DNA from 2 places in the Mycobacterium intracellulare ATCC 13950 genome. Region 1 is predicted to be linked to the other one. Evidence: predicted binding sites of a transcription regulator. Region 1 holds the regulator's gene; the other holds the start of a gene.

Region 1 (14,897 bases):
AAGGTCATCGACCGCACCGCGCTGATCCTGGACATCTTCGCCCAGCACGCCACGAGCCGGGAGGGCAAGGCGCAGGTGTCGCTGGCCCAGATGGAATACATGCTGCCGCGGCTGCGCGGTTGGGGTGAGTCGATGTCGCGGCAGGCCGGTGGCCGCGCCGGCGGCAGTGGGGGAGGCGTGGGCCTGCGCGGTCCCGGTGAGACCAAGATCGAGACCGACCGGCGGCGCATCCGCGAGCGGATGGCGAAGCTGCGCCGCGAGATCAAGGACATGAAGCAGGTCCGCGACACCCAGCGCAGCCGCCGGTTGCACAGCGACGTGCCGTCGATCGCCATCGTCGGCTACACCAACGCCGGCAAGTCCAGCCTGCTCAACGCGCTGACCGGCGCCGGGGTGCTGGTGCAGGACGCGTTGTTCGCCACCCTGGAGCCCACCACGCGGCGCGCCGAGTTCGACGAAGGACGTTCGTTCGTGCTCACCGACACCGTCGGGTTCGTCCGGCACCTGCCCACCCAGCTCGTCGAGGCCTTCCGCTCCACCCTGGAGGAGGTCGTCGACGCCGACCTGCTGGTGCACGTCGTCGACGGCTCCGACGTCAACCCGCTGGCGCAGATCAATGCGGTCCGACAGGTGGTCACCGACGTCATCGCCGACCATGACGGCGCGCCCCCGCCCGAGCTGCTGGTGGTGAACAAGGTCGACGCCGCAAGCGATTTGGCGTTGGCCAAGCTCCGCCACGCGCTGCCGGGCGCGGTGTTCGTCTCCGCGCGCACCGGCGAGGGCATCGACGCCCTGCGCCGCCGCATCGCCGAGCTGGCCGTGCCCGCCGACACGGCCGTGGACGTGGTGATCCCGTATCACCGCGGGGACCTGGTGGCCCGCCTGCACGCCGACGGGCGCGTCCAGCACGAGGAGCACGACGCCGAGGGCACCCGGATCAAGGCCCGGGTCCCGGTCGCCTTGGCCGGCCGGCTGCGCGAGTTCGCCGCCCGCTGAGCCGTCGGCCGTAGCGGCCGATTCCCCAGCGCACCGCCGGCGCCGACCCGCCAGCTGCCGACCAACCGTCCGGTTGGTATATGTTGGGCTGCAGAAATCACCGTCGCCGGAGGTCTATTCCATGAGCAGCGCCATCAAATACCAGCGCACTCTTTTCGAGCCAGAGCACGACCTGTTCCGCGAGTCCTACCGGGCCTTCCTCGAGCGCCACGTCGCGCCGTACCACGACGAGTGGGAGAAGGCGAAGATCGTCGACCGCGGCGTGTGGCTCGAGGCCGGCAAGCAGGGCTTCCTGGGCATGGCGGTGCCCGAGGAGTACGGCGGCGGGGGTAACCCGGATTTCCGGTACAACACGATCATCACCGAGGAGACCACCGCCGGTCGCTACAGCGGCATCGGTTTCGGCCTGCACAACGACATCGTGGCGCCGTACCTGTTGGCGCTGGCGACCGAGGAGCAAAAGCAGCGCTGGCTGCCGAAATTCTGCACCGGAGAACTGATTACGGCGATCGCGATGACCGAGCCGGGCACCGGCAGCGACCTGCAGGGCATCAAGACCCGCGCGGTCAAGCAGGGCGACCACTACGTGCTCAACGGTTCAAAGACGTTCATCACCAACGGGATCAACTCCGACCTGGTCATCGTCGTCGCGCAGACCGATCCGGACAAGGGCGCCCAGGGCTTCTCCCTGCTCGCCGTCGAGCGTGGGATGGAAGGCTTCGAGCGCGGACGGCACCTGGACAAGATCGGGCTCGACGCGCAGGACACGGCCGAGCTGTCGTTCACCGACGTGAAGGTGCCGGCCGAGAACCTGCTGGGCCAAGAGGGCATGGGGTTCATCTACCTCATGCAGAACCTGCCCCAGGAGCGGATCTCGATCGCTATCATGGCCGCCGCGGCGATGGAGCAGGTGCTGGAGCAGACGCTGCAATACACCAAGGAGCGCAAGGCTTTTGGCAAGCCGATCGGCAGCTTCCAGAACAGCCGCTTCGTGCTCGCCGAGCTGGCGACCGAGGCGACCGCGGTGCGCATGATGGTCGACGAATTCGTTCGCCTGCACCTGGACCACAAGCTGACCGCCGAGCAGGCCGCAATGGCCAAGTGGTATTGCACCGAAAAGCAGGTGCACCTGATCGACCGCTGCCTGCAGCTGCACGGCGGCTATGGTTACATGCGCGAATACCCGGTCGCCCGTGCCTATCTGGACGCCAGGGTGCAAACCATCTACGGCGGCACGACCGAAATCATGAAGGAAATCATCGGCCGCAGCCTCGGCGTATAGCTTTTCGTTTAACGGATCGTCGTCCAGTCGGCGAACGCCCCGCGGGCCGCGGTGGCAGTGCTCGATTGATGAAATCCCGGCCGGCTTTGGGCGCGATATGCGCCGACGCATGGATGGTCGCGATTCGGCCGTGGCCCGGCATCATTTCGACATCGGTGTGGTATCCCTTTTTGTAAAATTCGTGATTTGACTTCGCATTTCTTGTTGGCTGGAGCAAAGTTATGCGAGCCCGGCGATAAGGCGGATCGTGAGCGGGTCCATTCCCCGCGGAAGAACGGCCCGTTTCGCCGGTTATGCAGGTAAGGGCATAGCCGCAGATAGAGCCGTATCCGGAGGCTGGAAGGCTTGGTGAAGGTGCATAGAGGTCACATGCGCAAGCTGATCGGAAGCGCGCTGGTCAGCCTGACGACCACAGCACTAGCCGCCGTATTGCTGGGGCCCGTCGCCGCCGCGAGCCCGATAGGTGACGCCGAAGCGGCGATGATGGCCGCGTGGGAGAAGGCCGGCGGCGACACGTCCCCGCTCGGCCCCCGCAAGGGTGACGTGTACCCCGCCGGGGAGGGGTTCGCCCTGGACTTCGACGGCGGCAAAATGTTCTTCACCCCGGCCACCGGCGCCAAATTCGCCTACGGGCCCATCCTCGAGAAATACGAGATGCTGGGCGGGCCGGCCGGTAGCGATCTGGGTTTCCCGGCCATCAGCGAAGTGCCGGGCCTGGCGGGCCCCGACAGCCGGGTGATCACCTTCTCGGCCACCGACAAGCCGGTGATTTTCTGGACACCCGAGCACGGCCCGTACGTGGTGCGCGGCGCCATCAACTCCGCCTGGGACAAGCTGGGCAGCTCGGGCGGGGTGCTCGGTGTTCCGGTCGGCGACGAGACCTACAACGGCGAGGTGTCCTCGCAGAAGTTCAGCGGCGGCCAGGTTTCGTGGAACCGGCAGACCAAGCAGTTCACCACCGAACCGCCGGGGCTGGCCGACCAGTTGAAGGGCCTGCAGGTGGCGATCGATCCCACCGCGGCCATCAACATGGCGTGGCGGGCGGCCGGGGGGCCCAACGGACCGCTGGGTGCCAAGCAGGGCGGGCAGACCCCCATCGGCGGTGACGGCATCGTCCAGAACTTCGCCGGCGGCAAGGTGTTCTTCACCCCGGCGACCGGCGCGAACGCGCTCGAGACCGACATCCTGGCCAAATACGAGTCGCTCGGCGGGCCCGTCGGCAGCGGCCTCGGATTCCCGGTCACCAACGAAACCGAGGGCGGCATCGGCCCGTCCAGCCGGATCTGCACCTTCTCGGCCGCCGACAAACCGGTGATCTTCCGTACCGCCGAGCACGGCGCGTTCGTCGTGCGCGGGGCGATGAAGGCCGCCTGGGACAAACTGCGCGGTCCGGCCGGCAAACTGGGGGCGCCCGTCGGCGACCAGGCCGTGGACGGCGACGTGATCTCGCAGCAGTTCACCGGCGGCAAGATCTCGTGGAACCGGGCGAAGAACACGTTCAGCACCGACCCGGCCAACCTGGCGCCGTTGTTGAGCGGCCTTCAGGTCTCGGGCCAGAACCAGCCGAGCAGTTCGGCCATGCCGTCACACGCCGACAAGTTCGGCTGGCATTCGTGGTGGTGGCTGGCCGCCATTCCCGTCCTGGTGCTGCTGGTGGTGGTGGCGTGGGCGCTGTTCGGATGGCGCCGGCGCCGCTCCGGCGCGGACGGCGCCGCCGGGTATGCGTCCGACCAGGGGTATGACGCGCCCTGGGGCCCGGAGGACCCCGACCTCGCGACCGAGCATTTCGCGCCGGGCGGGCCGCGCGAACCCGAGCGGCCGACCGATGCCGCGGCCACCGCGCGGGTCAGCTGGCAGCGTCAGGCGCCGTCGGAGAGCGACTACGGCGTCGAGCAGGAAGACCCCGACGCGATCGACACCGACTCCATCCCCGTCGTCTCGGAGGAGATGCTGGCGGAGGCCGACTATCCCGATGCCGAGGCCGATTACACCGACTACACCGACGCCGTTCCCGAGGTCGCCGAGGCCGAGACCGCCGACGATGCCGCCTACGTCGACGCCGACTACGCCGACGCCGGCTATCCGGAGGACGAGTACGCCGACGACGAGTATCCCGACGTCGCCGTTGCGCACACGCCGCCGGATGCCGACGCCGTCACCGGTGCCCTGGAAACCGCCGCGCCCGAGGATGAGTATCCCGACGTCGCGGTCCCTGAGGCGGAAGTCGAACCCGAGGACGATGTCGCCGCGGAGCCCGACGTGTCCGGGGCCGCCGAGGCCGGGGCGGTCGGCGCAGGCGCGGCCGGGGCCTTCGTCGCCGCGCAGCGATCCGGCGGTCGGCACGCCGCCGCGGACGACGCCGAGGAGGGCTCGGAGAACGGGCTGGCGGGCCCGGACGGGCGCCCGACCATCCACCTGCCACTCGACGACCCGTACCAGGCGCCCGACGGCTACCCGATCAAGGCGAGCGCCCGGTACGGCCTGTATTACACGCCCGGCAGCGACCTGTACCAGGACACGCTGCCCGAGATCTGGTTGTCCAGCGAAGAGGTCGCGCTGGCCAACGGCTTCACCCGGGCCGACTAGCGGGGCCGCCGGCCGCTAGACCTTGCGGATCACCGTGACGACCTTGCCCAGCACGGTCGCGTCGTTGCCCGGGATGGGGTCGAACGCCGGGTTGTGCGGCATCAGCCACACCTGACCGCCGGCGCGCTTGAACGTCTTGACGGTGGCCTCGCCGTCCAGCATCGCCGCGACGATGTCGCCGTTGTCGGCGACGTTCTGCTGGCGCACGACCACCCAGTCGCCGTCGCAGATCGCGGCCTCCACCATCGAGTCGCCCACCACTTTGAGCAGGAACAGCGTGCCCTCGCCGACCAGCTCGCGCGGCAGCGGGAACACGTCTTCGACGGCTTCCTCGGCCAGGATGGGTCCACCGGCCGCGATCCGCCCGAGAACCGGGACGAATGTGGGCTCCGGCAACGCATCCGACCCGGCCACCTCGGTGGCGGGCGCGGCCACGTCGTCGTCGGCGCCGCGGACATCGACCGCCCGGGGGCGGTTGGGGTCGCGGCGCAAATACCCCTTGCGTTCCAGCGTGCGCAGCTGGTGCGCCACCGAGGACGTCGACGTCAGCCCGACGGCGTCGCCGATCTCCCGGATGCTCGGGGGATAGCCGCGGCTGGTCACCGAGGCGCGAATGACATTCAAAATGGTGCGCTGCCGCTCGGTCAGCGCGGAGTCCACGGAGTGCAGCCGGCCGTCCGCCGCGGCCGGGCCGGTGTTCGGGGAAGTGTCGTTGCTGTCGCCCATGGCACTGAATGTAGCCGCACCGCCGACAAGAATCAAACATGTGTTCGACTGGCGTGTCGCCGGGCGTCCCGGGCCGGAAAAGCGCCGCCATCGGCCGAATCACAAATGTGTAACTCTTGCCGAGACCGGGTATTTGTGCCTCGTGACAGTGGTAGAGGCCGACGGAGTTGTCGGTGGTGTGATCTAGCGTTTTGCTCGTGCGACACGCTTCGCTCAAATGTTCGGGTTTCGAACACACAAGCGATTAGAGTCGAACACACGAGCGAGAGCTAGTTGACCGGAGGAACGCAGATGACAGTCATCCACACGCTTGCGCCGCGCACCAGCAGTCTTCGGCGCCCGGTCAACGGACCGGTTCAGGGCGTTCGGTACGGCAGGGACGGCCTGGCCCGCTCGCGGCGCCCCGCGCCGTCGCGGCCCGCGGGCGCCCCGACGCGCTACTACGGCACCGGGGTCGCGATGTCTGTCGCTCCGCACCGCAGGCGCGCCGTCACCTGGGCGACGACGGTTGGTCTGGCACTCGCCGCCGGGGCGATCACGCTGTGGCTGGGCCTCGTCGCGAACGTGGGGCAGGCGCTCAACGGCGACTCGACGAATTCGGCCGCCCCCGTCCCGAACCGGCTCGCCGTCGTGCGGGTCGACGCGGGGGAGTCGCTTCAGGATGTCGCTCACCGCGTGGCCCCCGACGCGCCGGCCGCCGCGGTGGCCGATCGCATCCGTGAGCTCAACGATCTGAACTCGCCGACGCTGGTTGCCGGCCAAACGCTGATCGCCCCGATCGGCTGACGATCGTTGTGTCCCAACGGTTCCGGCCCGTGAGGTGTGCGGCCCGCGTGGTGCCGCCCCGGGGACGGCGGCTCCGTTAGCCGTGCAGGTCAGCGCACGGGTACGCTCAAAGTTCTGCGGTACCCGGTTGTCGGCACGGTGAAGGAGCGGTCATGCACTGTCCCTTCTGCCGTCATCCGGATTCCCGGGTGATCGACTCGCGCGAAACCGACGAGGGGCAGGCCATCCGGCGTCGCCGATCGTGCCCCGAATGCGGAAAGCGTTTCACCACCGTGGAAACCGCGGTCCTGGCGGTGGTCAAGCGCAGCGGCGTCACCGAGCCCTTCAGCCGGGAAAAGGTCATCAGCGGAGTCCGCCGGGCCTGCCAGGGCCGCCAGGTGGACGACGACGCGCTGAATCTGCTGGCCCAGCAGGTCGAAGACACCGTGCGCGCCGTGGCCTCCCCGGAGGTCCCCAGCCACGAGGTCGGCCTGGCCATCCTCGGGCCGCTGCGCGATCTCGACGAGGTGGCGTACCTGCGGTTCGCGTCCGTGTACCGCTCCTTCGAGTCCGCCGACGACTTCGAGCGCGAGATCCAGGCGCTGCGCGAGCACCGCGGAGTGGCCACGCCGGGCTGACGGATCCCGCCGGGGGGCCCGCTAGGCTCGGTGCATGCCCCCTGAGTTGCATCCCGACCTGGCGGCCCTGGCCCCGCTCCTCGGCACGTGGGTCGGCCAGGGCGCGGGCAAGTACCCGACGATCCCGCCGTTCGACTACCTCGAAGAAGTCACGTTCGCCCATGTGGGCAAACCGTTTTTGGCCTACGCCCAGAAAACCAAGGCGGTGGCCGACGGCAAGCCGCTACACGCCGAGACGGGATACCTTCGCGTGCCGCAGCCGGGTCACGTCGAGCTGGTGCTGGCCCACCCGAGCGGCATCACCGAGATCGAGGTCGGCACCTATTCGGTCACCGGCGACCTCATCGACATGCAGATGTCCACCACGACGGTCGGCCTCACGCCTACGGCCAAAGAGGTGACGGGACTGGGGCGTTGCTTCCGCATCGACGGCGATGAGCTGTCCTACACGGTGCAGATGGGTGCGGTCGGCCAGCCGCTGCAGGACCACCTGGCCGCGGTGCTGCACCGGCAGCGCTGAGCGTGCGACCGCCGGCGGCCCCGGTCAGTCCAGCTGTCGCACACCGTCGTTGACCACCCGACCGGCCACCGCGACCCAGCCCTCGGCGCTCCAGGTGGTTTCGATGACCGAGCCGTTGCCCTGGGTGATCCGCAGGTTTTGGCTCAGGTAGTCGGTGATGCGCATCGCGGCCGAACCGGTCGCCTCGTCTTCGGCCACACCGAGGTTGGCGGCGAACATGCGCACCCGCAGCGCCCCGGCGGCCCGGTCGGTCCAGGCCCACAGGTAGTGCGCCGTGTCGTCGGGGAAGTCCGTCGGGTCGGCGGCGAGAACATCGTCGGCCGAAGCGAATTCGTGCAACGCGAACTCGGGCGCCCATTCCGCGCGGGCGCTGATGCGGGTGTGGTGTTCGTCGTAGCCCACCTGCACGATTCCCGCCGGTATCTGCAACGTGTTGACCGGCCGACCGTTCTCTCGCAGCCACCACGAGGCGCCGACGGTCGGGTGCCCGGCGAACGGCAGCTCGGTCCGGGGCGTGTAAATGGTGGCGTGCGCGGTCGCGGAGCCCGCGGCCGGACGGTCGACGAAAACCGTTTCGCTGTAGCCCAATTGGGTCGCTACCCGTTGCCGGTCCCCGACCCCGACCTCAGCGGCATCCACCACGCCGAGCGGATTGCCGAAATTGCCGTCCGCGTCGGTGAACACCCGCAACACCGTGACGTCGATACCCATGGCCCGACTGTACGGCCCCGAACCGGGCCGCCTCGGCCAAGGTGTTCAGGTGGCGCTGCGTTCGTCGGACCCCATGGCGTTCAGCACGGCGACGCGCGTGGGCGCCGGGCCGCTCACGGCCCGCTCGCCACCACCGGTGCGCAGCAACCCGCGCAGCGCGGCCTGATCGTATTCGGCGGGCGCGGTCGAATCCATGAAGCGCTCGACGACCTCGATGAAGCGGGCGGGGTCGTCGTGAAAGGGAAAGTGGCCGGAGCCCTCGAAGATCTCGAGCCGCGAACCGGGCATCGCGGCGTGGGCCATCCACGCGTGCCGGACCGGGACCACCACATCCTTGGTGCCCCAGACGATCTGCACCGGGATGGCTTCGGTCAAATAACATCGGTCGAGCATGGTGACGATCTGCCCGCGCCAGTCCACCACCGCCCGCAGGGTTCGGCTGAATGCCGCCGACGCCGTCGGTTCCGGCAGATCGTCGAGGATCCGCAGCACGTTGGGCAGGTCGCGGCCCAGGCCGGTGCTGCCCAGCGCGGCGCCCAGGACCCGGCCCGCGACCTGGACCGCCGGCAGCACCAGGGGCAATCGCAGCAGGGCGATGGCTTCGCTGCCCATCGGCAGCGAAGCCCACCGCAAGACGAAGTTGACGTCCTTGGTCACGCCGCCGGCGCCCACCAGGATCAGCCGCTCCACCAAATGCGGGAACTGGTAGGCGAATTGCATGGCCACACCGCCGCCCAGCGAATGACCGACGATGGTGGCCCGTTCGATGTCGAGCACGCTGAGCAGGTCCCGCATCCCGTTGGCGTATGCGGCGATCGAGTAGTCGGCGCGCGGCTTGTCGGATCGGCCGTGACCCAGCAGGTCCGGGGCGATGACCGTGAAGCGCTGGGCGAGCTTGGCCTGCACGGCATTCCACGTGGTGGAGTTGTCGCCGATGCCGTGGATCAGCAGGATCGCCGGCCCGGAGCCCGCGATGCGGTAGGCGCGCCGGTAACCGTGGATGGTGCGGAACTCGAGTGTGGGTGCGGTCACTTCGCGCACCGGGCGGAGCCTGTTCTTGCGCTTCCGCTCGGTCATAGGGCCAACCTTGCTGTCGGGCCGGGCTAAGGGCGGTGTGGCTGGGTGTTCGGCAGAGGGTCAGGCCTGATCGTCGTCGTCGAACTTCTTCTCCGCCTGCTGGGCGAGAAATCGCTCGAACTCCGCGCCCAGCTCGTCGCCGCTCGGCAGATCCTCGTCGCGCGACAGTAACGATCTGTTCTCCTGAGCGTCGATGAAGGCATCGTACTGGCGCTCCAGCGCGGCCACCACCTGAGCGACCTCTGCGCTCGCCTCGACCTGCTCGTCGATCTTGGCCCGGATCACCTCCGCGGCTTCGGTCAACGCGGTCAGCGGCAGCTCCAGCGACGCGGTCTTGGCGACCTGCTCGAGCAACGCCTGAGCTGCGGCCGGGTAATCGGTCTGGGTGAGGTAGTGGGGGACGTGCACGGTGAAGCCGACCACCTCATGGCCGTGCTGGGCCATCCGGTACTCGAGCAGGTTGGACGCGCTGCCCGGGACCTGGATCTCGGCGATCCACGGCTGGAAATTGGCGATCAGCTCCGGGTTGTTGGAGTGCGCGGTCATCGTGGTCGGCCGCGTGTGCGGAACGGCCATCGGGACGGTACCCAGGCCGATGGTCTGGCGCACGTTGAGGCGCTCGGCCAGCAGGCGGACCGCGGTGATGAAGCGCTCCCACTTGAGATCGGGCTCCATGCCGGCCAGCAACAGGAACGGGGTGCCGACGGTGTCGCGCAACGCGTAGAGGCTCAGCTCCGGGTCGTCATAGTTGGTGAAGTGATCGGTCTTGAAGGTCATCAGCGGCCGCCGTGAGCGGTAGTCCAGCAATTCGTCGATCGCGAAGGACGCGACCAGCTCGGTGTCCAGCACGGCCTTGAGATGCGAGGCCGCCAGCCGGATGGCGTGACCGGCGTCGGAAAAGCCCTCCAGGGCGTGCACCAGTACGGGGCCGCGGCCGTCGGACGTCGACAACTGCGGCGCGGGCAGCTCCAGCTCGTACATGCCGGGCTGGCCCTGCTGGTACTGGTCACCTGGGTCTCGATGGTGATCCATCATCGATCGCCTCCTCTCGGGGGTCCCTTCAGGGTGCCCTACCAAGTGTCCCCTGAATCAGGCGGCACCCGGATAGAACAGCGAACTCGGTTCCGGCGTTCGCACCGTGGAACGCGATAATTCTCAGGCGTAATCCGGTGAGACCCTATCGGGGGTCCCCTCCGCGGCGTCAGCAAACCCCGTGGCGCACGGCGTCGCGCGGAAGTCGGCTCGCCGCCGCGGCGTCGGGCATGATGAAGGCGATGCGCATACCGATCCTGGTGCTCTGCTCGGTGGTGGGGGTGGCGGCGTCGCTGACGTCGTGTCATCGGCCCGTCGAGCAGGTGTCGGGCGCCCCGGTGTCGGCGCCGCGGACCGGCGGCCCCGTGCAGCGGCTCAGCCAGCCCGAGCAGAAGGCGGTCGCGGGTCCGGTGGAGCCGGACCGGCGGATCGGGGCGATCTTCATCGACGGTGGGCCGCTCCACGTTTGCACCGGTTCGGTGGTGCATTCCAAGGGCGGGGACCTGATCATGACCGCGGCGCATTGTCTGGCCGGGGCGTCGCTGATCACCTTCGTTCCCGGTTTCGCCGGCGACGCCGCGCCCGCTCCCACCGACGTGTGGAAGGCCGACGCGGTCTACCTCGATCCGCGCTGGGTCGCCAGCAAGGATCCGCATGCCGACTACGCGATCGCGCGAGTCAGCAACGACACCGGCGCCAGCGTCGAGTCCCGCGCGGGTCTGGCGCTGACGCTGGGCGTGACGCCCCCACCGGGCAGTCGCGTCACCGTGCTGGGTTATCCGGTCGGCGTGGGCGGCGAGCCCATCGGGTGCCAGGGCAGCACCTCGGTCAGCGACAGCGGGTTCCCCGCGCTCGCGTGCGAAGGTCTGGTGGACGGCACCAGCGGCGCTCCGTGGGTCAGCGGCACCACGCTCACCGGGCTGATCGGCGGTCTCGAGCGCGGCGGGTGCGCGCCGGACATCTCGTATTCGGCGCCGTTCGACGCCCAGACCGCGGAGCTGCTGGCACGCGCCGAAGTCGGTGGGCCGGGCGACCCCGTCCCCGGCGACCTGCAGGACGCCTGTTAGCTATGGCGACCGCCAGCGCGGCCGTGGCCGGGCGCAGCGGTCGCCACCATCTGTCGGAGCCGGGCGCAGCGGTCGCCACCATCTGGCCTAGCGGCGGAACTGATTGAGCGCGCGCACCTTGTTCATCACGTCGAGCGCGGCCACCTTGTAGGCCTCGGAAAACGTGGGGTAGTTGAACACGGCGTCCACCAGGTAGTCCACCGTGCCCCCGCACCCCATCACCGCCTGCCCGATGTGCACCATCTCGGTGGCGCTGGTGCCGAAGATGTGCACGCCGAGCAGTTTCAGGTCCTCGGTGGACACCAGCAGCTTGAGCATCCCGTAGGAGTCCCCGGCGATCTGGCCGCGGGCCAGCTCCCGGTACCGGGCCACCCCGACCTCGTAGGGGACCGCGTCCTTGGTCAGCTCCACCTCGGTGGCCCCGACGTAGGAGACCTCGGGGATCGAGTAGATGCCGATCGGCTGCAGCTCGGTGATGCCGTCGCACGCTTCCCCGAACGCGTGGTAGGCGGCCAGCCGCCCCTGCTCCATCGAGGTCGCGGCCAGCGCGGGGAAACCGATCACGTCCCCGACGGCGTAGATGTGCGGCACCTTCGTCTGGAAATAGTCGTCAACGAAGATCCGGCCGCGGTTGTCGGCCTCCAGCTCGGCGTGGTGCAGGTCGAGATGGTCGGTCTGGCCCTGCCGACCGGCCGAGTACATCACCGTCTCGGCCGGGATCTGCTTGCCGCTGGCCAAGGTGGTGACGGTGCCCGCCGAGCCGACGTCGACCGCGGTCACCTCCTCGCCGAACCGGAACGTCACCGCCAGGTCGCGCAGGTGGAACTTCAGGGCCTCGACCACCTCGGGGTCGCAGAAGTCCAGCATGTCACCGCGCTTTTCCACCACGGTGACCTTGGTGCCCAGCGCGGCGAACATCGAGGCGTACTCGATGCCGATGACCCCGGCGCCGACGACCACCATCGAGGCCGGCAGGGTCTTGAGGTCGAGGATGCCGTCGGAGTCGAGCACGCGCTCCTCGTCGAACTCGACGCCGGACGGCCGCGCCGGCCGCGTTCCGGTGGCGATGACGATGTATTTGCCACTGATGGTTACCTTTTCGCGCCGCGACGGGTCTTCGACCTCGATGGTGTGCGGGTCGACGAACCGCCCGTGGCCGATCAGCAGGTCGATCCGGTTGCGCATCAGCTGGTTGCGCACCACGTCGACTTCCTTGCCGATCACGTGCTGGGTGCGGGCCAGCAGATCGGCCGGGGTGATCTTCTCCTTGACCCGATAGCTCGCGCCGTAGAGTTCGCGCTGGCTCATCCCGGTGAGGTAAAGGACCGCCTCGCGCAACGTCTTTGACGGGATGGTGCCGGTCTGGACGCAGACGCCGCCGATCATCTGGCCGCGTTCGACGATGGCGACCGACTTGCCCAGCTTGGCCGAGGCGATGGCGGCCTTCTGCCCGCCGGGCCCCGAACCGATGACCACCATGTCGTACTCTTGCGCCGAGCCCATGGGCTAAACAGTAGAGCAGCACAACTCACAGTGCCGGGTTCATCCACAGCTGGGTTGCCGCGCCGGCGCGCGCGAGCACCGGACCGACGGTGGCGGCCGTCAGCGTTGGTGCTCATGACCACGCATGCACAACCCGACTTCGAGCTTTCCCGCCCCGGCGCGCTCATCGCCGCGCTGCCCGCCGTTCTCGGCTTCATTCCCGAAAATTCATTGGTATTAGTGTCTTTGGAGGATCGGCACCTCGGGTCGGTGATGCGCGTCGACCTCTCCGAGGAGTTGCTCGCACGGGTCGGTCATCTGGCCGAGGTCGCCGCGGCGGCCCGCCCCGAGGCCGTCATCGCGGTGATCGTCGACGCCGACGGCGCGCACTGTCCCAGCTGCAACGACGAGTACCGGCAGTTGTGTGAGGCGCTCGCAGAGTCCTTGTCGCAGCACGACATTGAGCTCTGGGCCACCCACGTGGTCGACCGGGTCGCCCTCGGCGGGCGCTGGCATTGTGTCGAGGGCTGCGGGTCGAGCGGCCTCGTCGAGGACCCCTCGGCCTCGCCGCTGGCCGCGGCGGCGGTGCTGGAGGGCAGGCGGCTCTACCCGCGCCGCGCCGACCTGCAGGCGGTCATCGCGCCCGACGACCCGGCCCGCAGCGCCGCATTGGCCGGCGCGGTCGGCCGGCAGGCCGCCCGGCGCCGCGCCGCGCATCGCGCGCATCCGGTCCGCTGCACCCGCGGCGACGTGGAGGGCGCGATGGCGGCCGCCGCCCGGGTCGCCTCGGGCGAATTGCTGTCCGACGCCGAACTGGCGGCGCTGGGCTGCGCGCTGAGCGACCCGCAGGTCCGCGACATCCTGTACGCGCTGGCCGTCGGCGAGGGCGCCGACGACGTCGAGTCGCTGTGGGCGGTGCTGGCGCGCACCCTGCCGCCGCCGTGGCGGGTCGAGGCGCTGGTCCTGCTCGCGTTCAGCGCGTACGCGCGCGGCGACGGCCCGCTGGCCGGGGTGTCGCTGCAGGAGGCGCTGCGCTGTGAGCCCGAGCACCGGATGGCGGGCATGCTGGACACCGCGTTGTCCTCGGGCCTGCGGCCCGAGGACATCCGGGATCTCGCGCTCACCGGGTACCGGCTGGCCAAGCAGTTCGGGGTGCGGCTACCGCCGCGTCGGCCGTTCGGCCGCAGGGCGGGCTAGCTGTTGCGGGTCATGACGTTGTAGACGCCGGGATGGTCGGGATGTGAGGAGGACGGGTCCTTCGGCGGCAGGATGAGAAATCGCCAAACCCCTCGTCCTGAGCCTGAAGGAACCCGTCCATGACCCACGGTAATGCCCCGTTGTCCGTTGAAGGCCGTCGCCGCCTCGTTGCCCGCTGCGTCGACCGTCCCATTGCCCACGTAGCTGCTGAGATGGGGATCTCGCGGGCGTGTGCCTCCAAGTGGGTCAACCGGTTCCGACGGTTCGGCGAACTCGGCCTCTACGACCGCTCCTCGGCGCCGGTAGGGTCAACCCACGGCCACTGCGGCTGAGATCATCAGTGCGATCGAGGCGATGCGCCGAGGCCGCAAGTGGTCAGCGGCGCGGATCGCCTTCGAACTCAATGCACGCGGCATCGTGATCGGCCGGCGCACCGTCAGCCGGCAGCTGGTTGCGCTGGGTTTGCATCGGCGCAAGTTCCTTGACCCCAGCGGGGATCTGAATCGAGTACCCCAACGCATTATCGCTCGCCGCCCCGGGCACATGGTGCACGTCGACGTCAAGAAGGTCGGCCGCATCCCCGACGGTGGTGGGTGGCGGGTGCACGGCAAGAACAGCGCCCAGGGCAGAGCCTCGCGAAGGGCCCGCCCCGGCTACGTCTATCTGCATTCCGCGGTGGACGGCTACTCCCGATTGACTTACACCGAAGCGCTCACCGATGAAAAGGCCATCACAGCAATCGGATTCATGCACCGTGCCCGGGTCTGGTTCGCTGCACACGGGATCGACCGCATCCAGCGGATCGTCACCGACAACGG
Region 2 (14,897 bases), 120 kb from region 1:
GCCAGCGAGATTCTCGACGCCGGGGCGGGCGGGAGGGAGGCGCTGCCCCTGCGCGCGATCGATATGACCGTGCGGCGCAACGCCTTTGGACGACAGGTCGACTCGTTCGAAGGGGACATCGACTTCGCGGGCCTCGACGATCCGGTGCGGGCGGTGTTCATCCGCGCGCCGTGGGTCGAGCGGGTCGGTGACGGCGTGGAGGTGCTGGCCAGCGCCGCCGGTCACGTCGTCGCGGTGCGCCAGGGCCGCAAGCTGGCGACGGCGTTTCACCCCGAGGTGACCGGCGACCGGCGGATCCACCACATGTTCGTCGACATGGTGACCGGCTGACGGCCGAGGCCGTCAGGGCGTTCGGTGTGCAGTCCGGGTTTTCAGTGTGCGTCCAGGGCGACGCTCCCCGGGCGGGTCGCCGCCGCCAGCGCACACTCAACGCCGTCACCGCACAGCCAAAGCCCTCAGCGCACACTCTCGCCGGAAGTCGTGACTGCGGGAACCCTGCGACCGGAGTGAAGTGCCCGGTCGTCGGCCGCAGACATCCACGTAGACTCGACTGGCGAACTTTCCAGACATAGAAGAGGTAAGAGACACCGATGAGCGGCCATTCCAAGTGGGCCACCACCAAGCACCAAAAGGCCGTCAAAGATGCGCGCCGCGGCAAGGAATTCGCCCGGCTGATCAAGAACATCGAGGTCGCCGCCCGCACCGGCGGCGGTGACCCCGCCGGCAACCCGACGCTGTATGACGCCATCCAGAAGGCGAAGAAGACCTCGGTGCCCAACGACAACATCGAGCGGGCCCGCAAGCGCGGCGCGGGCGAGGAAGCCGGTGGCGCCGACTACCAGACGATCATGTACGAGGGCTACGGGCCCAACGGCGTCGCGGTCCTGATCGAATGCCTGACCGACAACCGCAACCGGGCGGCGGGCGAGGTCCGGGTGGCCGTCACCCGCAACGGCGGCAACATGGCCGACCCCGGCTCGGTGTCCTACCTGTTCACCCGCAAGGGCGTCGTCACGCTGGAGAAGAACGGCCTGACCGAGGACGACGTGCTGACGGCGGTGCTCGACGCCGGCGCCGAGGACGTCAACGACCTCGGCGAGAGCTTCGAGATCATTTCCGAGCCGACCGACCTGGTCGCGGTGCGCACCGCGCTGCAGGACGCCGGCATCGACTACGAGTCCGCCGAGGCGAGCTTCCAGCCGTCGGTCAGCGTGCCGGTCGACGTCGAGGGCGCGCGCAAGGTGTTCAAGCTGGTCGACGCGCTGGAGGACAGCGACGACGTGCAGAACGTGTGGACCAACGTGGACCTGTCCGACGAGGTGCTCGCCGCCCTCGACCAGGAGTAATTCACCTCCTTCGCCTCGCCGAGCGTGCACTCAGGGCGAGATTTCGGCCGATTTTTCGCCCTCACTGCACGCTCGGCGCAAGGGATTACGCAAGGGATCTAGTCGTACCCGTGCCGCATGTCCTCGACGATGCGCGGATTGTCCAGGGTCGACGGCTCCACGGGCCGCGGCGCGACGTCGCCGGAGAACACGCACGCGGCCTGAAGCACCTGCTGGTTGAGGAAACGCAGCGGGGGAGCGTCGGGCGGCACCGTCGGCGTGGGTGCGGTATCGGCGCGCTGCGCCAGGGCGAATCCCCAATCGCCGAACGTCGGCACGTGCACGTGATACGGCGTGACCGCATAGCCCGCCGCCCGGATCGTCGACACCGTGCGCCAGTAGGCCGTCGGCGTGGAAAAGGGGCTGCCCGCTTGCACCGCCATCAGCCCGCCGGGCGCCAGCGCCCGCGCGGCCAGCGCGTAGAACTCGGCCGAATACAGCCGGCCCAGCACGGGTGTGTCGGGATCGGGAAGGTCGACGATGATCGCGTCGAACCGGTCGAGGTCGGGTCCGCGCAACCAGTTCATCGCGTCCTGCGTCACCACGGCCACCCGCGGGTTGTCCAACGAACCGCCGTTGGCGCCACGCAGCGTGGTGCGTGCGATGTCGATCACCGCAGGGTCGAGCTCGACCTGCACGATCTTGGAAACGCCTGGCAGGCGCAGCAACTCGCGGGCCACCAGGCCGTCGCCCCCGCCGAGCACCAGCACCGAACGCGCGCCCTTGCCGACGGCGGGGTACACCAGGCTTTCGGTGTAGCGGTATTCGTCCCGGGTGGAGAATTGCAGCCCGCCGTCGAGGTACAGGCGGGTGTCGTTGCCGCGGCGGGTCACCACGATCTCCTGGTAGGGCGTGTGCCGGTAGGCGACGATCGGGTCGGCGTAAAGCCGTTGCCGGCTTGTGGTTTCGACGTCGGCCGAACGCAGCAGCAGGGTGGCGAGCAGCCCCAGCGCGGCGGCCAGCGCGCACAGCGCCAGCAGGAGCTGGCGCGTCGAAACCACGTGGCGCAGCAGGAAAAGCGCGACGACGGCCGCCGCCGCCAGGTTGATCATGCCGGTGGCCGCCGCGCCGCGGATCATCCCCAGCTGCGGCAGTAGCAGGAACGGCCAGACCAGCCCGCCCAGCAGCGCGCCGAGGTAGTCGGCCGCGTTGAGGTTGGCGAGCGTGCGCCCGGCGTCGGCGGCACCGGTCACCCGCCCGCTCTGCAGCAGCGTCATCAACAGCGGCACCTCGGCACCGACCAGGCCGCCGATCAGGGCCGTGCTCACCGCCAGCACCCACGTCGACCCGACGGAGCCGTCCAGGAACGCGAACACCATGTACAGCACCGCCGCGGACAGCCCGCCGATGACGCCGAGCAGCGCCTCCACGGCGATGAAGGTAATTGCCGCGTGCGCCAGCAGGGGTTTGACCAGCAGCGCGCCCACGCCCAGCGCGGCGATGTAGCCCGCCACGATCAGCGAGGTGGCGACGATGCCGCCGCCGTCGAGGCTGGCCGACAGCGTCAGCAGCGCGAGTTCGTAGATGATGCCGCAGGCCGCGCACGCCGCCACGGCGGCCAACAGCAGCGCCCGCCACCGCCCCGATACCGGCGCGGACGGCGCCGCCGGGGCCGTGGCCACGTCGACGGAGCTCATGACACCGCCGCGGCGGTCACCCCTCCCACCGCGAGCAGTATCAGCGCCACCGCGAACGAGCCGGGATGCAGCACCTGCTCGTCGATGTGCTCGTGGAAACTCCCCGGAATCAGCAGATGCATTGTGAGCAGCGCTATCCCGAGCAAAATCACCCCCATCAATCCGTACACCGCCACGCCGAGGAGCCCCTGGCCCAACTGGCTGTAGCTGTTGGCGATCGCGGTGATGATGACGACGGTCAGCGCGATGTACATCGCGCCCGCGACGATCACGGCGTTGGGGCGGCGGTCGATGAACACCAGGTGGCGCAGCTTTCCCGGGGTCAGCACGTCGACCACGTAGAACCCGACGAGCAGGACGGCCATGCCGACGACGAAGTACAGGATCGTCGCGACCGCGCCCTTCAGCACGGGATTGATGTCGACGGTTCCGATCTCGACGGCGAGGTACATGGTTGTCTCCTTTGCGGTGGTGCCATCACTTGGTTCCGCCCGGGCCGCCGGGGCTGCCTCCGGAACCGCCCGACGGGGAGCCGGGGGTGAATCCGGGACCGAGGAAGATGAACGCGCCGTGGCTGTAGCCGGCGCTCAGCGACTCGACGCGGATGCTGCACGGGTAGGTCCCGTCGGGGCCGACGATCACGATGTTGTTGGCGTACCGCAGGTATTCGGTGTTGCCGTTGTCGGCGCGCGCCTCGGGGTGCGCGTACGCGGCGAGCGTGTCGGCCGCCTGCCGTGGCGACCCGCTGCACTGGTAGCGCCTGCCGTTCACGTCGTGGGCGTACTCGTGATAGTGGCCCGCCACGTACGACGCGATGTTCTTCTGCAACAGGATGATTCCGGTGATCAGGCACACCACCGCGCCGGCCGCCAGCAGGCCGGAGATCACGAACAGGCGGGTCCGGCTCACGGTTGCCACCGGCTCGCCGTGTGAACCACCGTCCCGCCGGAGCCCGCGGGACGCCCCGGGTACAGATGCCATGTCCGCCAACGCCATCCGGCGCCGTCGGGCTCGGCGGCCAGCACGGTCAGCGCGGCGTCGTCGCCCGGGAACGTGCCGCCGAGCCAGCCCGCCTGGCGGGCGCAGCGGCCGCGCAGGTCGTGCGCGAGGCGGCGGAAGTCCGCCTCGTCGCGGACGCCGGTGCGCGATTGCAGGCGGTAGCCGGGCGCGTCGGTGCGCTCGGGCAGGTCGGCCCCGAGATTGCGTGCCGTGCAAGAGATTTCCTCGGAGAACCGGCCCGCGGCGTGCTCAACCGCGACGACGTGCGACGCGCCGAGCACCCCGAGCAGCAGCGCCCCGGCGCCGCAGGGATGGTCCAGCCGGCAGGTGGCCAGCGGCGCGGGGACCGGCGCGTTGAGCGCGAGCCCCAGCCGCTGCCCGGATACGTCCGCCGGGGTCACGGCGAGCTGATGAAGGGGCACCGGCCTGACCTCGCGCGCTAGGCGGGGCTGGGCGGGGGCGCCGCGTACACGGTGAGTTCGCCGGGCGACACGGCCTTGCCCGTCGACACCTCCCAGGGCATGTCCGGGGCCCAGCGCTCGAAGGAGAGCAGGACCGTCTCGTCCTCGTTGGTGCAGTCGACGAATTCCATCTCGCCGCCGGCCGGCAGCCCGGTGGTGCCTTCGGTCGTGTACGAGGCGCGGCCGCGTTCGGTCTCGTGAAACATCGCGCCGTCGACGACGTACGGGTCGCCGGGCCGCAGCGGGACGTCCTTGCGGGTGATCCACATCGCCAGTTCCAGTCGTCCGTCGTCCTCCTCGACGCTGAACCAGATCGGCTGGTCGCCGCCCTCGAGCAGGTGTTCCCACCAGACGAACGGTCCCTCGCGGAAGGTGACCGACCCGCGCACGATGTAGTCGGTGCCGCCGTAGCTGACGATGGCGCCGGGGCCCAGTTGGCGCGGCCCGAACTGCGGCATCGCGTCCGACGCGAGCGGATCCGGCCGCCCGGCGCGCTCGGCCGGCCGCTTGGGACGGCGCAAAGCGATGACGAGCACCACGATGGACGCGATGAACAGCACGATGGCGAGCACGACCAGCAGAGATCCCACGCGCACCCTCCGTTGCCACGATGCTTGAGCGAACGTGGGCTAAAGCTAACAGCTTTTTCGCGGCACCGGCGCGGTAACCTCGCGGCCCGGGAATCGGCCCAGAATCGGTGGCGCCGCCGCGTGTCGCAGCCGCGGCGCGTCGGTGCCGGCCGCTAGGGTATCGAACAGCTGTTCTACTAGGTGGGAGCGGGTAATGCGGGTGATGGGCGTCGACCCCGGCCTGACCCGGTGCGGGCTGTCGGTCGTCGAGAGTGGGCGCGGGCGCACCGTGGTCGCGCTCGACGTCGACGTGGTGCGCACGCCGTCGGACGCACCGCTCGCCGAGCGGCTGCTGACGATCAGTGACGCCGTCGAGCATTGGCTGGCCACGCATGAGCCCGACGTCATGGCCGTCGAGCGGGTCTTCTCCCAGCTGAACGTGTCGACGGTGATGGGCACGGCCCAGGCCGGTGGGGTGGTCGCGCTGGCGGCGGCCAGGCGCGGCATCGACGTGCACTTCCACACCCCCAGCGAGGTCAAGGCCGCGGTCACCGGCAACGGCGCGGCCGACAAGGCCCAGGTCACCGCGATGGTCACCAGAATCCTTGCGCTGCAAGCCAAACCGACGCCGGCGGACGCCGCCGACGCGCTCGCGCTGGCGATCTGCCATTGCTGGCGGGCGCCGATGATCGCCCGGATGGCCGCCGCCGAGGCGCTGGCCGCCCAGCAGCGGCAGAAATACAACGCCAAGCTCAAGGCCGCCCGATGATCGCCGCGGTGCGCGGCGAGGTGCTCGAGGTGGCGCTCGACCATGCGGTGATCGAGGCCGCCGGCGTCGGCTACCGGGTGAACGCGACGCCGTCGACGCTGTCCACGCTGCGGACCGGGACCGAGGCGCGGCTGATCACCGCGATGATCGTCCGCGAGGATTCGATGACGCTGTACGGCTTCACCGACACCGACACCCGCGACCTGTTTTTGACCCTGCTGTCGGTGTCGGGGGTCGGGCCCCGGCTGGCGATGGCGACCCTGGCCGTGCACGACGCCGGCGCGCTGCGCCGGGCGCTGCACGACGGCGACGTCGCCGCGCTGACCCGGGTGCCCGGGATCGGCAAACGCAGCGCCGAACGGATGGTCCTGGAGCTGCGGGACAAGGTGGGCGCCGCCGGTGCGGGCGCGGCCCCCGCGGGCGCCGCGCTCAACGGCCACGCGGTCCGCGGGCCGGTGATCGAGGCCCTGGTGGGCCTCGGGTTCGCCGTCAAGCAGGCCGAGGAAGCCACCGACAAGGTGCTGGCCGCCGAGCAGGACGCGACCACCTCCGGTGCGCTGCGCGCCGCCCTGTCGCTGCTGGGCAAGTCCCGATGACCCCCGCTGAGGAAGACTGGTCGGACCGCGACGTCTCCGGCGCGCTGGCGCCCGGCGAGGGCGACATCGACGTCAGCCTGCGGCCGCGCTCGCTGCGGGAGTTCATCGGCCAGCCGCGGGTGCGCGAACAGCTGCAGCTCGTCATCGAGGGCGCCAAAAACCGCGGCGGCACACCGGATCACATCCTGCTGTCCGGGCCGCCGGGGCTGGGCAAGACGTCGCTGGCCATGATCATCGCGGCCGAGCTCGGCTCCTCGCTGCGGCTGACGTCCGGCCCCGCGCTGGAACGCGCCGGCGACCTGGCGGCCATGCTGTCCAACCTGGTCGAGCACGACGTGTTGTTCATCGACGAGATCCACCGCATCGCGCGGCCCGCCGAGGAAATGCTCTACCTGGCCATGGAGGACTTCCGGGTCGACGTGGTCGTCGGCAAGGGCCCGGGCGCGACGTCGATCCCGCTGGAGGTGGCGCCGTTCACCCTGGTTGGCGCCACCACCCGGTCCGGCGCGCTGACCGGCCCGCTGCGCGATCGCTTCGGCTTCACCGCGCACATGGACTTCTACGAGCCCGCCGAGCTGGAGCGGGTGCTGGCTCGCTCCGCCGGGATCCTGGGCATCGAACTCGGCGGCGACGCGGCCGAGGAGATCGCCCGCCGCTCGCGGGGCACGCCGCGGATCGCCAACCGGCTGTTGCGCCGGGTGCGGGACTTCGCCGAGGTGCGCGCCGACGGCGTGATCACCCGCGACGTCGCCAAGTCCGCGCTGGCGGTCTACGACGTCGACGAACTGGGACTGGACCGGCTGGACCGGGCCGTGCTCTCGGCGCTGACCCGCAGCTTCGGGGGCGGCCCGGTCGGGGTGTCGACGCTGGCGGTGGCGGTCGGCGAGGAGGCGACCACCGTCGAGGAGGTGTGCGAGCCGTTCCTGGTCCGCGCCGGCATGGTCGCCCGGACCCCGCGCGGCCGGGTGGCCACCGCCCAGGCGTGGACGCACCTGGGGATGGCGCCGCCGGCCGGGGCGGCCGGTCTCGGGCAGCCCGGCCTGTTCGAGTAGCCAGCAAACGATCGCGCGGGCCCCATCCGGTTACTTCGCGGCGCCGTGGGTAACCAACCTCACAACAATCACGCCTCGTGAAGGAGATTGAAGATGAGGAACAGGCGCCACGACTACGAACGCCCTCGCGCGCTGTACATGCCGCGTACCCGCGGCGCGCTGACCGGGCTACTCCTGATTCTGTTGGGAGCTTGGGGTGCGCTGGTTCCGTTCTTCGGGCCCAACATCGACTGGGCCTACGCCACCGACCCGGCCTGGACCTGGACCGCGGCCAAAGGCTGGCTCGAGGTGCTTCCCGGGGTCGCCGCGGCGGTGGGTGGCCTGCTGGTGCTGCTCTCCGGCAACCGCGCGAACGCCGTGTTCGGCGGGTGGCTGGCGGTCCTGGGCGGCGCCTGGTTCGTCGTCGGCCGCGCGTTCGCCCCGACGCTGGGCATCGGGGACGTCGGCCAACCAGTGGCCGCGGCGGACCTGAAACGGGCCCTGCTCGAGGTCACCTACTTCACCGGCCTCGGCGCCCTGATCGTGTTCCTGGGTGGGGCGGCCGTGGCACGCCTGGCCGTTCGGCACGCGCGCGACGTCGTGGTGACCCAACCGGCGCCTGCGGCGGGCGATGCCGCCGTGCCGGCGGCCCAACCGGCCATGTACGACGAGACGGGCGGCACGGCGCCCGCACCGACGGACGCGGTGCCGGCCGACGCGGCGCCCCGCGAGCGCGGCGGGCATGGCCTGTTCCACCGCCGCCCCGGCGGCCTGTTCCACCGCCACCACGCCGGCGTCTAGGACGGTAGCCGGCAACACGAACGGCACCGGCAGCCCTTGGCTGCCGGTGCCGCTTTGCGCGAAGGTAGTGCGAGCGACCGCGAGACGAGGAGGACGCGATGATCACGACCGCGCTGCTGTTCGCCGCGCTGGCGGCGTTACTGCACGTCTACATCTTCGTGATGGAATCGTTGACCTGGACCTCGCCGCGCACCCGCGCCACCTTCGGCACCACCCCCGCGGAAGCCGAAACCACGAAGCTGCTCGCCTTCAACCAAGGCTTCTACAACTTGTTCCTCGCGATCGTCACCGGCATCGGCATCGCCGTAATTGCGTTGGGGCACACCACCGTTGGCGCGGCGCTCGTTTTCGCCGGCATCGGATCGATGGCCGCGGCCGCGGTGGTGCTGCTGGTGTCCGCGCCCGACAAGGCCCGCGCCGCGCTCGCCCAGGGCACCTTTCCGGCGATGGCGATCGTGCTGCTGTTGCTCGGCCTTCAGCAGTAACACCAGTCTCACCAGCCTCAACAACCACGGCGCTCGGTTGGCTTTCGTTTGCCGCGTGGGTTACTAGTGGAAGTCGCCGGGTACCCATCTCGAGCCGGAAACAGGCCCGGTATTCAACGAGGGGATGTCATGAAATACGCAGAAGACGGCCGAACCAGCGCGCTGAGCATGCCGCGCTCGCGAGGCGCGGTCAGCGGATTGCTCCTGGTCATTCTGGGAGCCTGGGGGGCGTTAATACCGTTTGTCGGTCCACACTTCAACTTCGCCTACACGCCGGACCGAAACTGGGCGTGGAGCACGGCCCGGGGCTGGCTGGAAGTCGCGCCGGGCGCGGCCACCGCGCTGGGCGGCCTGCTGCTGATCGTTGCCGGCAACCGCGTCGCCGCGATGTTGGGCGGCTGGCTGGCCGTGCTGGCCGGCGCCTGGTTCGTGGTGGGCGGCGACGTCGCCCCGCTGCTGGGAATCGGCTCCGCCGGTGACCCGATAGCCGCGACCGACCGCAAGCGCGCGGTGCTCGAGGTCACCTACTTCTCGGGCCTGGGCGCGCTGATCATCTTCATCGGAGGTGTCGTGTTGGCGCGCACCGCCGTGCGCCTGGCGCGCGACGTGCAGCCGCTGGCGCCGGCCACCACGGGCACACCGACCGTTGAGCCGTATCGGGATTCGGTTTACGAGCAGCCGGCCGAGGTCTCCTCGGGTGCGCTGACCAAGCCGCGCGCGTCGTCTGACCCCGAACCAAAGCGGGGATGGCGCCGCCACCGGGCGGGCGCGGGATCAGGGGGCAACGCCGCATATCTGCGTTGGCCGCACCCGCAGCAGTAGTCGGCACACCGAAACAGGTCGCCCAGCCCCAAAAGGGCTGGGCGACCTGCTGTTTGGCTCACCTCAGAGGAGTCCGAGCAACTCCAGGTCGGTGATGTACTTGACGATCACCGGCGCCGAGACGTGCGGGATGTCTTTGTCGGGGCCGATTTTCGCTTCCTGCACCGCGGCACGGAACACGTCGGTGGGCGCCATCGAGCCGTTGATCGGCTTTTCCGGCTTCTGGTAGTTGTGCAGCAGCGGCAGCAGCGAGTACTGACGCTGCCGATCGGGCAGGGCCCGCAGCGAGGTCTCGAAGCGCCGCAGCCACTCGGAGTAATCGGCGATCCGCTCGATCGAATACCCGGCCTCGATCAGCCAATCGATGTACTCATCCAGCCCGATGCCGTCGTCGTAGGGGTTCATCACGTGGTAGGTCTGAAAGCCCGTGTCGCTGTCGGTGATTTGGGTCCCCAGCGTCGAGATCGCCGCGGCGATGAACTCGACCGGCAAACCGTCGTAGTGTGCCCGCTGGCGGTTGCCGTCGGCGTCCAGTTCGTAGAACGACCCGGGCGCGATACCGGTGGCGACCAGGCTCAGCATCAGCCGGGTGAACATGTCGGGCAGGTTGAGCTGCCCGGCATAGGTGGTGTCGGCCAGGATCATGTCGCAGCGGAACACCGTGACGGGCAGGCCGCACAGGTCGTGGGCCTCGCGCAGCAACACCTCGCCGGCCCACTTGCTGTTGCCGTAGCCGTTGGCGTAGCCGTCGTTGATCTCGCGGGTGGCGCTGATCTGGCGGATGTCGGCGTTCTCGACGAACTCACCTGGCTGGATCTGATCGCCCACCCCGATCGTCGACACGTAGGTGTAGGGCTTTTGCCTGGAGGTCAGCGCGATCCGGATCAGCTCCGCGGTGCCCAGGGCGTTGGGGCCGAACAGCTCGCTGTAGGGCAGCACGTGGTTGACCAGCGCGGCGGGGTCGACGATGACGTCGACCTCCTCGGCCAGTCGCTGCCAGGTCTGGGGGTCCAGGCCGAGGTTGGCCTCACCCTTGTCGCCGGCGATGACCTCGAGGTGGTCGGCGGCCAGCCGCTGGTAGTGCGCCAGCAGTTTGGGGTCGCCGCTGTCGAAGGTCTTGTCCAGCCGGGCGCGCGCCTCCTCATCGGTGCGGGCCCGCACCAGGGCGATGACCTTGCCGTCGACCATGTCCATCCGCTCGAGCCAGTCCAGCGCCAGGTAGCGGCCCAAAAAGCCGGTCGCGCCGGTCAACAGCACGGTGCGCACCTCGGTGGCCGGCTTGGGCAGGCTGGGCGCGGCGGCCAGGGTCGCCTCGTCGAGGAACTTGTCCAGCGTGAGGTCACTGGCGTGCACCATGGTCGCACCGCGACCGTGCACGGCGGCGAACGTCGGGCGCTTGGAGCCCTGCCGCTCGGCCTCGATGTAGGCGGCGATCCCCGCCAGGTCGTTGGCCGGGCTGACGATCACCCCCACCGGCACGTCGACATCGAAGATCTCGCGCAGCAGGTTGCCGAAGGTCAACGCCGACAACGAGTCTCCACCAAGATCGGTGAAGTGGGCATCTGCGGACAGATCCCCGGCCGTCGCACCCAGCAGGGCGGCCGCGGCCCGGCTCACGGTCTGGGCCACCGGCGCCGCCGCGCCGCTGCGGCGCAGTTCGGCCAACTCGTTGGCCTGTCCCGCGGCCAGCTCGGCATACATCTGCTCGAGCCGATCCCCGTAGTGCGCCTTGAGCTTGGGCCACGCCAGCTTGCGGATCCCGGTCAGCAGGCCGTTTTCCAGGGTGAACGGCGTGGTCTCGATGATGAAGTCGCGCGGCACCTCGTAGGACTGCAGGCCGGTCTCCTTGGCGACCTTCTGCAGCGAGTCGGCGATCTTCGGCTTGAGCGACTCAAGATCGTTGTCCGCCAACGCTTCCTCGGTCGGCACCACCACGGCCAGCAGGTAGGGCTGGGAGCTGTTGCCGTAAACGTAGATCTGGCGGATCCGCGGGCTGTTGCCGAACACCGCCTCCAGCTTGGCCAGCGTCACGAACTCGCCCTGGGCCAACTTGAGCACGTTGTTGCGGCGATCGACATACACCAGCCGGTCCGGCGCGATCTCGGCGAACACGTCACCGGTGCGGTAATAACCGTCCTCGTCGAACACGTTCGCGGTGGTCTCGGCCCGCTTGTAATAACCCGGGAACATGTTCTCGGTCCGCAGCAACAACTCACCGCGCGGATGCGGACGGTCGGTGCTGAAATAGCCCAGATCCGGAACGTCGACCAGCTTGTAATCAATAACCGGCGGACGCTGAATCTCCCCGTCGAACAACACCATTCCGGCCTCGGTGGAGCCGTAGCCGTCCATCAGGTGCATCTGCAGGAGCGACTCGGCCCACGCCTTGAGCTCCGGCGAGGTGGGTGCCGAGCCCGTCATCGCGAAGATGAACCGCCCGCCCAGCAGGTACTGGCGCTGTTCTTCCAACACCGCAGCCGCCACAGTCTCGCGGGCCTCCGGGCCCGCATCGCCGTCGGCCAGCCGCCGCTCGACCTGGCGCTGGAATTCGCCGTACAGCGTCTCCCAGATGCGGGGGACGAAGTTCATCTCGGTGGGCCGCACCAACTCGAGGTCCTCGAGCAGGGTGGACAGGTCGCTGCGGGCGGCGAAGTACGCGGTGCCGCCGTTGCCCAGCGTGCCGTAGAGGATTCCGCGCCCCATGACGTGGCTCATCGGCATGAAGTTGAGGGTGATCGACGCGGCGCTTTCCCCGAACCAGTTCTTGCTCCCGCGCCGCCACATCTTGCCGACGTTGCTCTGCGGGTACATCGCGCCCTTGGGCGCGCCGGTGCTGCCGGAGGTGTAGATCAGCAGGGCCAGCGAGTCCTCGTCGCTCGCCGGCGGCTCGACGGCCGGCAGGTCCTTGCCGCGCCGCAGCACGTCGGCGAGAGCCTCGACCGCGACGCCGGAGTCGGCCAACCGCGCGGCGGCGGCCTCCACGGCCTCGCGCTGGTCGTCGACCTGGGGCTGGTAGTCGAACACGACGAGCTTGCCGGGCACGTGGTCGCCGGCCAGGATCAGCTCCACCGCGTCGGGCAGCTGGTTGACGCTCGAGGCGATCAGGCTGGGCTCGGTCTCGGCGACGATCGGCTGCAACGAGGAGATCGCCGCGCTGGTCTGCAGCGGCACCGACACGGCCCCGATGGTGCCCAGCGCGATGTCGATGGTGGCGTAGTCAACGCTGTTGAAGCCGAGCACGCAGACGCGGTCGCCGGGGCGCACCGCGTCGCCGGCCCAGGCACGGCCGAGGGCCGAAACCCGTTCGCCGAGTTCGCCATACGTGATGGTCTCGAAACGGGGGAGCAGCTCGGCCGTCGTCCGCCCGGTCTTGGCGTCGGTGACGAACTCCACGACGCGCTGCGCCAGGGCAGGCCGGTCGGCGTAGCCGTCGAGCACGGTCCGGATGATCTGCGGCAGCCGCAGCCCGGGCGCTTCGGTGGCGGCGGTGATGGCCGGGTCCGGTCGGGCGGCGGCGAATTGGGGGTCGTTGGCGATGAGTTCCTCGATGCGACGGTCGAGGTGTTCGTCATGAATGGCAGTCGACATAAACAGATCCCTTGCGAATGAAAGATAGCGAGTCAATAAGCGCGTCGGCGCTGACACATAGAACGTTAGCTAAAGTAACGGTATTCCACCATGATACGGCCTATGGCGTGTTGTGAGATTGCCCACGGGGGCGGGGCCTTACAGGTCGCGCAACAACCCGCTCAGGATGTCGATTCCCTCGGCCAGCAGCTCGTCGCCGATGGTCAGCGGCGGCAGCAGCCGGATGATGTTGCCGAACATGCCGCAGGTCAGGACGATGACGCCGGCCGCCTGGGCGGCGACGGTCAGCTTTTGGGTCAGCTCCTTGTCGGGCTCGGCGGTCCCCGACTTCACCAACTCGATCGCGATCATCGCGCCGCGGCCGCGGACGTCGCCGATCCGGTCGTCGCCGGCCTGCAGCCGCAGCAGCGGTTCGGTGATCAGCCGCTCCAGCTGCTGGGCCCGCTCGACCAGCCCGTCGCTCTCGATCGTCTCGATCGTGGCCAACGCCGCCGCGCAGGCCAGGGGGTTGCCGCCGAAGGTGCCGCCGAGGCCGCCGACGTGCGGCGCGTCCATGATGTTGGCCCGGCCGGTGACCGCCGACAGGGGAAGCCCGTCGGCGATCGCCTTGGCGGTGCAGATCAGGTCGGGCTCGATGCCCTCGTGTTCGCAGGCGAACATGGCGCCCGAGCGCGCGAAACCGGTCTGCACCTCGTCGGCGATGAACACCACGTCGTTCCTGCGGCACCACTCCAGCAGGGTGGGCAGGAATCCCTCGGCCGGCACGATGAACCCGCCTTCGCCCTGGATCGGCTCGATCAGGAGGGCGGCCAGGTTGTCGGCGCCGATCTGGCTGTCGATGACCCGGATGGCCCGCGCGGCGGCCTTCTCCCCGTCGGTGGCCAGCTCCTTGTCGATCAGGCCGTCCCGATAGGGGTAGGACAGCGGCGCCCGGTAGACCTCCGGCGCGAACGGGCCGAAGCCGGCCTTGTAGGGCATGGACTTCGCGGTCAGCGCCATCGTCAGGTTGGTGCGGCCGTGGTAGGCGTGGTTGAACGCCACCACCGCCGACTTGCGCGTGTAGGCGCGCGCCACCTTGACGGCGTTCTCGACGGCCTCGGCGCCGGAATTGAACAGCACCGAGCGCTTCTCGCCGGAGCCCGGGGTGATCCGGTTGAGCGTCTCGGCCACCGCGACGTACGACTCGTACGGCGTCACCATGAAGCAGGTGTGGGTGAACTCGGCGACCTGCGCGCGCACCGCGTCGACCACCCGGGGCGCCGAGTTGCCGATGGTCGTCACCGCGATGCCGGAGCCGAGGTCGATGAGCCGGTTGCCGTCGACGTCCTCGATGATGCCGCCGCCGGCGCGAGCCACGAAGACCGGGACGGAGACGTTGACCGCGTGCGACACCGCCGCCGCCCGGCGCTTGCTCAGTTCCAGCGAGAGCGGGCCGGGGATCTCGGTGACCAGTTGGCGAGTCTGCTCGAGGCCGGCCACCACGTACTCCCTCCCGCGGCGCGCGTGTCACGCCACGTTGAAAGCCTATCGAGCTCGCCTCCGGCGGGCATCGGTCGCACCGCGGCGGCCGGTCACGGGCCGCGGCCTGCCAGACTGAACGGGCACACTGGACCGTGATGAGGTGCGCGGCGTCCGCGTCGCACCGGCACCCACCCCCGAAATCCGAAGAAAGAAAGACACAGGCGCGCCCATGGAGAGTTTGATCCTGTTCCTGCCGTTCCTGCTCATCATGGGCGGGTTCATGTATTTCGCGT

The links. The regulator LexA, encoded in region 1, represses DNA repair genes until DNA is damaged. The targets are predictions, from matches to a motif close to CGAACANNTGTTCG.
Region 2: ruvC (crossover junction endodeoxyribonuclease RuvC) is a predicted target of LexA. The motif match lies at 5,234-5,247, and genes of this name have one in related genera.

Annotation. Positions count from the first base shown of each region.
Region 1 covers NC_016946.1:3,672,136-3,687,032, reverse strand. Annotated here, with positions in the region: gene hflX (GTPase HflX) at 1-996, shown strand, start outside; gene OCU_RS41715 (acyl-CoA dehydrogenase family protein) at 1,118-2,278, shown strand; gene OCU_RS41710 (LGFP repeat-containing protein) at 2,648-4,864, shown strand; gene lexA (transcriptional repressor LexA) at 4,880-5,590, opposite strand; gene OCU_RS41700 (LysM peptidoglycan-binding domain-containing protein) at 5,882-6,376, shown strand; gene nrdR (transcriptional regulator NrdR) at 6,529-6,993, shown strand; gene OCU_RS41690 (peroxynitrite isomerase) at 7,028-7,513, shown strand; gene OCU_RS41685 (PhzF family phenazine biosynthesis protein) at 7,538-8,224, opposite strand; gene OCU_RS41680 (alpha/beta fold hydrolase) at 8,270-9,301, opposite strand; gene OCU_RS41675 (proteasome assembly chaperone family protein) at 9,362-10,333, opposite strand; gene OCU_RS41670 (trypsin-like serine peptidase) at 10,564-11,400, shown strand; gene sthA (Si-specific NAD(P)(+) transhydrogenase) at 11,488-12,903, opposite strand; gene OCU_RS41660 (DUF4192 domain-containing protein) at 13,018-14,079, shown strand; partial or broken gene OCU_RS41655 (IS481 family transposase) at 14,199-14,897, shown strand, end outside.
Region 2 covers NC_016946.1:3,554,054-3,568,950, reverse strand. Annotated here, with positions in the region: gene pdxT (pyridoxal 5'-phosphate synthase glutaminase subunit PdxT) at 1-330, shown strand, start outside; gene OCU_RS41035 (YebC/PmpR family DNA-binding transcriptional regulator) at 591-1,346, shown strand; gene OCU_RS41030 (polyamine aminopropyltransferase) at 1,445-3,022, opposite strand; gene OCU_RS41025 (DUF350 domain-containing protein) at 3,019-3,474, opposite strand; gene OCU_RS41020 (DUF4247 domain-containing protein) at 3,500-3,931, opposite strand; gene OCU_RS41015 (DUF2617 family protein) at 3,928-4,443, opposite strand; gene OCU_RS41010 (DUF4178 domain-containing protein) at 4,461-5,072, opposite strand; gene ruvC (crossover junction endodeoxyribonuclease RuvC) at 5,266-5,820, shown strand; gene ruvA (Holliday junction branch migration protein RuvA) at 5,817-6,416, shown strand; gene ruvB (Holliday junction branch migration DNA helicase RuvB) at 6,413-7,468, shown strand; gene OCU_RS40990 (hypothetical protein) at 7,562-8,248, shown strand; gene OCU_RS40985 (DUF1304 domain-containing protein) at 8,347-8,733, shown strand; gene OCU_RS40980 (hypothetical protein) at 8,863-9,555, shown strand; gene car (carboxylic acid reductase) at 9,619-13,143, opposite strand; gene gabT (4-aminobutyrate--2-oxoglutarate transaminase) at 13,282-14,622, opposite strand; gene yajC (preprotein translocase subunit YajC) at 14,834-14,897, shown strand, end outside.